Regions from separate parts of the Anabaena sp. FACHB-595 genome, predicted to be linked through region 1. Evidence: riboswitches for the same ligand, from Rfam matches in the RefSeq annotation. Region 1 holds a riboswitch; each other region holds the start of a gene.
What was found. Region 1 has a riboswitch for cyclic di-AMP ahead of ACN222_RS15170 (nitrate ABC transporter, permease protein). Riboswitches for the same ligand answer to the same signal wherever they lie in the genome.
Positions count from the first base shown of each region.

Region 2: it holds a riboswitch for cyclic di-AMP, as region 1 does, so the genes downstream of both, ACN222_RS16855 (glycosyltransferase family 4 protein) here and ACN222_RS15170 (nitrate ABC transporter, permease protein) in region 1, are expected to answer to the same signal.
Region 3: it holds a riboswitch for cyclic di-AMP, as region 1 does, so the genes downstream of both, ACN222_RS22600 (hypothetical protein) here and ACN222_RS15170 (nitrate ABC transporter, permease protein) in region 1, are expected to answer to the same signal.

Region 1 covers NZ_CP183473.1:3,672,712-3,675,884, reverse strand. The annotation lists gene ACN222_RS15180 (sensor histidine kinase) at 1-584, opposite strand, end outside; gene ACN222_RS15175 (hypothetical protein) at 885-1,064, shown strand; cyclic di-AMP (ydaO/yuaA leader) riboswitch at 1,100-1,323, shown strand; partial or broken gene ACN222_RS15170 (nitrate ABC transporter, permease protein) at 1,421-1,615, shown strand; partial or broken gene ACN222_RS15165 (ABC transporter substrate-binding protein) at 1,613-1,946, shown strand; gene ACN222_RS15160 (ABC transporter ATP-binding protein) at 2,177-3,037, shown strand; cyclic di-AMP (ydaO/yuaA leader) riboswitch at 3,054-3,173, shown strand, end outside.
Region 2 covers NZ_CP183473.1:4,074,179-4,077,351, reverse strand. The annotation lists gene ACN222_RS16855 (glycosyltransferase family 4 protein) at 1-1,089, opposite strand, end outside; cyclic di-AMP (ydaO/yuaA leader) riboswitch at 1,241-1,391, opposite strand; gene ACN222_RS16850 (hypothetical protein) at 2,434-2,661, opposite strand; gene ACN222_RS16845 (tetratricopeptide repeat protein) at 3,053-3,173, shown strand, end outside.
Region 3 covers NZ_CP183473.1:5,412,105-5,415,277, reverse strand. The annotation lists gene ACN222_RS22610 (flotillin family protein) at 1-804, opposite strand, end outside; gene ACN222_RS22605 (NfeD family protein) at 902-1,222, opposite strand; gene ACN222_RS22600 (hypothetical protein) at 1,767-2,009, opposite strand; cyclic di-AMP (ydaO/yuaA leader) riboswitch at 2,418-2,632, opposite strand.

The DNA of each region.
Region 1 (3,173 bases):
CGCCTTTGTTGTCGTAAAAATAAATCTGAATAACCAATAATCGCCGTGAGTGGGTGTTTAAGTTCGTGGGCTAGTTGTGATAGTTTATCTTCGTTGCTAGTGACTAAACGTGTTAGTTCTTCATTATGAAGCGTCAAAGAAGATTGCAAATGTTCTAATTCCCGCAAGCGTTCACCAACATAACTATGAAAACATCTGGCGATCGCTTCATCAATCACCGCATCAATTAAACGCATAGAACGAATAATTTCGCCGGGTGTTCTCTGTAATAAATCAACTTCTATAGTATCAAATACAACTTTCCTTAATAGTCTATATTCGCGGGCAATTTCTGACGGATCAAAACCCTGTTCAGCCCGTAGTAATCCGTGCTGCCAACTGGCCGTCACAATGGATTTAATATCACTCTCTTGGGATTGTGAAAGTACTGTGACCATTGCCTTAAAAACATCAGGAATATGGTTTTTAATGGCTGTGTATGATAAATCATCAGCGCTTTCTATCTGTCTATCCTCACGCACTGCCACAACCCATTTGGCGATGATGATGTTAGTATTGTCAGCCAGTACTTGACTAAATTCCATTATTTTAAATTCAGCTATGAGATAGAGGAATTAATTCTATATGAAATTAGTTTAACGAGCAGAGTGGACATTATCGCAATCAGAGAGAAAATTCACCTACCAAGTGATAGATATTATTGATGACTCAGGAAAAATTCTGTTTAACTCCCAAGCAGGATTGATTATTACCAGTTGCTCAACATAAAATTAATCACATAGCTAGGTATCCTCATGCTTAACTGTGCATGGTTATGATACTAAGTTAAAGCGCGCCTAAATTGCATAACTACTAATAAGGGCTATTGACCTAACAATTCGCAATTGCGAATTGTTTTGACCGTTGACGGTCAACAGTCAACAGCCCTCACAATGGATTGTGCAACTTTAAAGCAGAATAACTTATATCAATTGCGGTTATTAATTACGGAAAACTTCCATAATCAGTTACCTGTTTGTAATGATGTCAACAACATTTACAAATTGGGGATTGTTTTTCTGTAAAAAAGATGTTACTGTAAGGTTTATTATTATCTATTCGAGTAAGTCAGCCTAATCCAACCCACCATAGTATTTAAGGTTGGAGCGGAGGAACCAATTTGTGGGGCGTATCTCACAGAGAGTGTCAACTAAAGAGTCAAGAGTTAAACATTAAATCTAGCTAAATACTGAACTCAGAACTCATTACTCAGCACTCGCCAGAGAGGGGCATCTCTCAGCCCTAGCCCGTCAGCTAACTTCGTAGGCATTGAGAGGAGACTGAAGAGACAGCATTTGATAAATGTTTTGCTCTCGTCAGTGTCCAAGGCTGGTACTGCTCATGTTTTCGTACCTGCACTTAACTCTGTTGGGGTGGCACAATGATATTTCAATTAAATTTAGCAGCGATTGCAGCTGTTGCGACTCAATCTGCATGGAAAACAGCAAAACCAATTTTGATGAGGGATGTAGTCGTACTTCCTGCCTTGGGATTCTTAGGAATTATCTTGTTGTGGTGGGTTATTACCCTGGCAAATCATGAATTAATGCCCACTCCACCAGAAGCGTTAGTTGCCCAAGGCCTAACCCAAGAAGCCCTAGCCATCAAACCAGTAATCAAATCCAGCGATTTAGAAAAACCCGATTTGATTGTCGGATACTTTCCCATAAATGATTGTGCGCCATTTGCGATCGCCTGGAAAAAGGCTTCTTTCGCAAGTATGGCTTAAACGTCCAACTCAACCGCGAAGCCAGTTGGGCTACCTCCTGCGACGGCTTAATTTATGGTCGTCTTGATGCTGCGCTTATCGTATCTGGTGCAGTCATCAACGCCCGCATAGCACGCTCCTCTCTCCCCTATGTGCAGCCATAACAATCTATCGTCACGGTAACGCCATGACCATGAACAATATCGCCAGATAGCTGCCGAAATGGGGATTCAATGTTCCCCGGATGATTACAAGGTTGAACCACCAGAAGTATTTTATAGATAAGAAAGGTTTTGACCCCAGTAACCCTGTTGGGTATTTAAATAGTTCTGCAATTAGGGCTAACGCTCCTACTCGTTTTTTCATGTCTTGAACTGGGAATTTTGATTTTTATTGATACATAGTTAAAAACTTTTAGGAGCATTTGATATGAAATATACACCATCAACAATAGATGCTCATGACAAAGCTATACCGCGCACTAATTTTTTAGAAATTGAGAATTTAGTTAGGTCTTATCTAACACCAGATAAAAGTAACTTTGTTGTTTTAGATGGGGTGAATTTAACTATTATTGAAAACGAATTTATTTCTGTAATTGGACATTCTGGATGCGGCAAATCCACTTTATTAAAAATTGTGGCGGGCTTAGAAAAAAGCACTTCTGGCTCAGTCAGGCTTGACGGTAAAGAAATTCACAAGCCAGGTGCGGAAAGAATGATGGTATTTCAAAATTATTCCCTCTTACCGTGGTTAACAGTGAAGAAAAATATCCGTCTAGCAGTTGATGAAGTGTTAAAAAATGCTAATGGAGCAGAAAAAATTGGCATTGTGAACAAACACTTGGCAATGGTAAACTTGACCCCGGCAGCAGATAAATATCCTGATGAAATCTCTGGAGGTATGAAACAAAGAGTAGGGAGTGCCAGAGCCTTAGCCATTCGTCCAAAAATGCTGTTAATGGATGAACCTTTTGGCGCATTAGATGATTTAACTAGAGGTAAATTACAAAGACAAGTATTAGATATCTGGGAAAATAATCGCCAAGCAGTAATGATGATTACCCATGATGTCGATGAGGCAATTTATATGAGCGATCGCCTACGGCGGGGCGTAGCCCATCGCATCGTATTAATGACAAATGGCCCAGCCGCAAACATTGGAGAAATATTAGAAGTACCATTTTCTCATCCACGCGACAGGTCTGCTATACGTAACTCAAAAGCATACTTTGAACTTCGTAATCATGCCTTAAACTTTCTCGACAAATATTTTGCTCAAGAAGAGTAAAGTAGTCTATTATCTCTTTAGTGGGTAGCCTAATTCAAATTAAGTTTGCAATCATTTGGAACGGAGGAACCATGTTATGGGGCGCATCTTGCAGAGAGTAGCTAACCTAGAGTAAACAGTCAAGAGTAACCAAGTA
Region 2 (3,173 bases), 400 kb from region 1:
AGCTGACTCATCTTGTGGAGGTGCAAGTAAACCTGTGACTTCTGGAACTACTGTAAATTGCAATCCACCTACATTACTGGCGATTACGGGAGTTTTGCTAGCCATCGCTTCAATAGCAACTAAACCAAAGGGTTCGTAGTGACTGGGGACAACGCAAACATCAGCCGCAGCGTAGTAGTAAGGGAGGATTTCATGATCTAGGCGACCAGCGAAGGTGGTGCAATCGTTCAGTTCTAGTTCAGCCACAATATTCGCAATGCGATCGCGCTCTCTGCCATCACTTTGACCAGGACGGCTACCACCACCAATTACTAACTGGAGGTTTGCTTCACCTCTCAACCTAGACTGAGCAACCGCTCTGACTAAGGTTTCTATGCCTTTACGGGGATCAAAACGACCTACATAAAATACCATCTTGGCATCAGGCTCAATTCCCAGTTTTTCCCGTGCAGCCGACTTTTCAATGTTTCCGAAGTTATTAATGTCAGTCCCGCAAGGAATCATCTCTATGCGTCCCTTCTTAGAAACCAGGGCGCGCATATGTTGCTGTTCTTGGGGGCTGGTGGCAACTACTGTGTCTACACTCTCTAAACAAGCTTTTTCTATAGCTAATCGCTGATTCGCAATGGCGGGTATATCTGCGATCGTTTGATATTTGATTGCTCCTAATGAGTGGTATGTATGCACCAACACCAAGGGTTGTTGCTTTTTCAGTTGCATTCCCACCCAAGATGACAACCAGTAATTTGTGTGAATGAGTTGATAGTTATAACCTTGGCGCTTTTGGAAGCGTTGGAATTCGGCAACAAATTCCGGTAAATAATCAAATACGTGATCACGTCCGATAAATTCAACCGGCCCCGCTTGTAAGCGGATAGTGCGGCAATTAGGACTATGTTGGACAATCTCGGCCTGGTCGGGACTGATACGGCGAGTGAACATATCAACTTGCCAACCTTGTTCGGCTAGTGCATAGCCTACTTCTCGAACATATACGTTCTGACCACCGGCTTCTTCTTGACCTATTTCAACGGCTGGATCTCCAGAAACAGAAATAAGTGCGATCCGATGTTTTTTATTTTGGAACATAGTGAGCTTCACCTCAAGGTAACTACTTCTTCCTCAGACACCAGAATTTAGGACATAAGTATCCATCCCTCTAGTCGAGGGCAGGTAAAACGAAGCGTAAAGCTACCAGCCAAGGACACTGACGACAGACATTATATAAAAATCTGTACGTTCAATCTCCTCTCAATGCCGACGAAGTTAGCTGACGGGCTAGGACTGAGAGATATCCTTTTTGGATAATCCAAAATACGCCCCATTTTTGGTTCCTCCGCTCTTTAATTGCCTCAATGTTTGGGGCAATTAAGATTAGGCTGACTGATTTACATTTGCTTAACACTTTACTGGCGATCGCCATTATAGTCAATAGTTTCTACGAAAAAGATGTCTTGAATTGCTTCCAGTTTGTTTACTCACACCTCTAGAAAAGCGTCGTAAGCTAGCTGGGATGGGGCAATATTTTGTAAGAACAAGTATTTTCTATATTGAGAATATTAACTGCGATATCTTTGATTATTCAACTTTCTAAAGAGATATTTCCTCGACTATATTTTTGAAAATTTTGGCTTATGTCTGCTGAAAACAGCATCAATCTTACGGTGATTAATGTCCGTTAAATGTTTGCAGCGCTCTGTTATGCCACAATACCTATGGGCGCAAGAATTAACTAGTAAGCCCATATTTTGCCTTGCATTGATCGGAAATCCGTGGATATTGGATAACAATAATTTGGGCAATATTGAGATAAGATTTCTAGTTTGTGTTATAAAAAGTATAAATAATAAATAATCTGCCAGTATAAATACTTCCTGTGGGTATTGACAAAAATCAGGAAATATTTATTCCATGATATAAGCTATGCAGAAAGTATATATCAAAAGACATAATTACAGGATTTATGTCTAAAGTATTGCATTACAATGCTTGATTTTCCAGACTAAATTGCTAACAATAAAGAAGGGATTTAAAAATCTCATAGTCAATTTCGATCATTTGACCCTTCTACGCTAGTCCGCTAAGGCGGACTTTTTTGTTGTCTATAGGATTCTTACTTAATTTTTGAAATATATGTACGATGGGTAAGATAATTGAAATATGCGGTTTTTTCTAAAATAAAGCTGGAAAATATAGCAATTTATTTTATGAATCACGAATTATTAGCCTTTTTTGCTGGTGTAGGCTTTCTTATCATCTATCTTGTTTTTTCTGCATGGACGGAAATGGGTACTAAATTACCTTGGAAGAAGTAAAACCCGTGGTTAGAGGGAAGCATTGAGAAATACGCCCGTTCATGAGTGTTGAATCGGGTAAATAGTTGACAAGGAAGAATTTGAGAGTGCAAAAATTTTTGCACTCTTTTGATTTGGACTAACGAACAGACTCGAAAATGACCATGATTGTGATTAAGCACAAGAGGATAACTCCCAAGGGCATAAACACGGTTTGCAATACTGCAACCAGTATCTCGATGATGTGTAACGCACCTAACGCTGTGGAAAGCACGTAAGCGATCGCCACTCCAAAAAGCATCAACAAAAAGTATTTCAAGAACTTAGCAACTAAACGAACTAGTAGGGTATCTTCATTCTTCAACATGATGGAACTCCTGTAGGGTGGAGAGGAACATAAGTATTTACACGCTCTACAGAATCTAGTTAGTTAATGCTTACCGCTTATCTATAGGAACCTACTGAGATAAATCTTCTCTGGGAATGAAGACTTACTTAGTTATATGTGTTAATGAGTACGCCAGAAGTATCAGCTTGATCACTAACATCTCTCCTCAACCGTGTATCTCCTGACAATTAACTTAACTTTGCCTGTATTGATTACAAGAGTAATACAGTCTCAAAGAATTTGCAGTTGGATAAAGTAAGACATCTCATTTCCTACTGGGTAGGAAAAAGTAGTTTGTAGTATTGTGGCCAAAAGTGAAATCGTGAAAATATGGTTATAATTAAGCACAAATGATACAGTCAGGCGATAGATGGGTGCAGAAGAAGCTCTAGAGCTTTTGGATAGTTTGGTTTATAGAAAAACAGGGGAACGTTTAGGCACAACTCAAAGAATAATTCTACGTAATTTATGGGAGGATAGAAAACAAACTT
Region 3 (3,173 bases), 1.7 Mb from region 1:
TTTGTCTTGGGTTTTGGCGACTTGGGCATATTCTTCGGATTGGGCTTCGATTTGTTCGGCTTGGGTGAGTGCGTTGGATTCGGCAATCTCTGCGTCTCGAATCACCAGGGCAATTTGTTTACGTCCCCAAGATTTGAGATAGTCTACATCGTCAGAAACGCTTTGAATTTTTAGGGTGTCCAGTTGCAATCCCAGTTTACTAAGGTCGCGGCTGACATCGGAGGCGATACGTTGGGCAAAACTCAGGCGGTCTTCGTTGAGTTCTTCTGGTGTGAGGGTAGCGACAACACCCCGGAGATAGCCTTCTAGGGTTTCGCGGGAAACACGAGCCAATTCCGAGCGATCGCGGTCTAAAAAGCGTTCAATGGCGTTACCGACAACCACCGGATCTGAGGAAATTTTCACATTGGCGATCGCTTGAATATTTAAAGGCGTTCCCCCTTTGGCGTAAGCATTCCGCACTTCCACCCTTACCGGCATAGTTGTTACATCCATCCGTTTTACCGTTTCCACTATAGGAATCCGAATGGCGCGCCCACCTAATAACACTCGATAACCCATCTCTTGTCCATCTTTAGTCCGCCATTTGCGTCCCGAAAGTATCAAGATTTCGTTGGGTTTACAAATACATAAAAAAGACTTGATAAACCACACAAGTACAAATGCACCAAAAATAGATAGAGCAATAGGCAGACCACCATAAAGTAGACTTTCTATGCCATTATTTTCTTTGTTAGTAGCAGGTGTATTCGGATCAACTTGTGCTACTGTTACAGTCGCTAATTCTTGTTTAATTAAATTCATAGTTATTTATCAAGAGTCATTAGTAATTTCTCAACTGTCAACCGTCATCAGAATATCCTTCTAAACCGCACTATAAACTGCCTCCTGCCCTCTCTTGCTAAACATTAACCACCCAAACCTTATTTCCCTTAATTCGCACGATAACAACAGAATCACCTTGATTAAATTGATGAATTTCATCGGTGAAAGCTACAAAGTCTACTAGAGAACCTTTGAGATTGATCCGTACTTTTCCTGGACTATTTTGGTTTATGGGAACTTCCACAATCCCAAAACAACCAACCACGTTATTAATACGGATCAAACTGTCTACTGCTTGTCGTCGCCGTTGGATATAAATTAATCCCACAATGAAGACACCAACAATGATACCGAAAGCAATTACAACACTAGCAGTTGCGAGAATTGGATTATTCATTACCCTATTTCCAGGTATTTTATAATTATTGTTTATCCTTTATTGGTAACAAAAAACCCAGATGGTGATGAAATAAATCTACTATTGGCACTTTCATAACACATAGCTTTAATTAATATTTAAGAAATACATAAACTGTCGTACATTTAACTTGCATATCTTTTCGGTTTTACCGTTAGGTGTTAGCAGTTAGCAAACCATACAAGCTTATAAGGAAGGCAGAGATACAACATAAATTCTGTTATATCTCTGATGTTATTGAACGCGGTATATGGAGATTCCAGTTGCGGTTCTATAGGTATTTCTGTAGAAGTAGGACAAAGTTATCCGGTATGTTACAAAACTTTACAATATTTTTATTTCAGTGATTGGGATTTTATAGGTGTTAATATTTACACCTATAAAACCTCAAATGGTGTGTTGCTTTACACGAAAACACGCCACATAACAAAAGATCGGCACTAATTATTGATGTGTATGACTAGAACGGTGTAAGGGAACACCAAAAAATAAATTATCCCTATCACCCCACCCCATTAATTGACTAGATTTCTCCAGTGAGATTAACTAGTTCGTGATTACACTTCATCAACTCGTATAAGTCATAAGCGTATAAATCTTCGTGGTTAGGTTCACTACTATGGCTTGCTGCTACGATGGGATCGCCATAGGCATTAGTTCTGCCAATTAGTAAGAGCTTTTTCCCGGCAAACTCTCCAATTAACTTAAATTTATGCTCAGGTAAAAAGTTAACATCAGTGAAAAAGTTGCGATTTTTAATAGACATTTTATTCTCCTGTAATGTTTACGAATACGTGCTTCTATGCTGAGTTTTTCTGACAAACTAATTCAACCAAGCTGCATCAAAAATTTACACCTAGCACAATGACAGATGTTTTCTCTACAGTTTGATCAAAGTTTTATCAGTACTGTGTTGGAATCTTCTTTATGGGAAAAAACAAACTTTCAATCCTATTTATGGTGGCGCTAACAATATCTACTGTGATGAAAGTAAAGGGATGATTTATCTTCAAAAACATGATCAACTGTACCTCAAGGCAACTAATCCGACCTCAGCCCCTAGAAACACAGACTATAAAACCCTGACTTCCAGTGCGAGGACAGGTAAAACGAAGCGTAAGTTTACCAGCCAAGGATACTGACGACAGGCATTATTTGTATAAATGCTGCTCGTTCAATCTCCTCTCAATGCCTACGAAGTTAGCTGACGGGCTAGGACTGAGAGATGTCCTTCTCTAAATGCTCTAAGTCTAAAATTTGAAATCTCTTTTTCATACTTTAGCTTCAGCTTTTTTGGCAGATACGCCCCAAACTTGGTTCCTCCGTTCCTAGCTTCAACCCTGCACATAGGTGTTTTGAGAGTAAAGCTGGATTAGGCAGACTTATTTTTCTTCTCTGTAATACTAACGTGTTACGACGTAAGGTAAAACTCCAGTAAACAAAAAGATACGATCGCATCTATGATACTGATACAGGCGATCGCTTCTTTTCTGCTACCGTTTTGCATACGCAACTAAGGAAATACCCAGAATCACAAACATAAATCCGGCAATACGTGTTGGAGTGAGATCAAAATTGAGTAATCACATCAACGAAATGCAATAAAAATTTAGGCGAGGCGTTCCGCCTACCGTTGGCGATCGATACTTAATTATCAATGTGATTACTTAACTCATTTTACGGGAACACAAGACAAAATTCTTAGTCATTGAGCGAGTATAGATTAAATATTAAAAGCTTGACTAAGGAGTCGGAAGCTGAAAATCACAATTAATTAGTGGAAAAAATCTTACTAATTATACTCTGCTAAATATTGGATTTAGCACCTCGAATAATGTCGCTAATTCATCCAACGACATTACAAGCAAAAGCTCCTTCTGACTAATAAATCTGAATTCTGTTTAGATGTTTGTATCAGCTATTCAGTGTA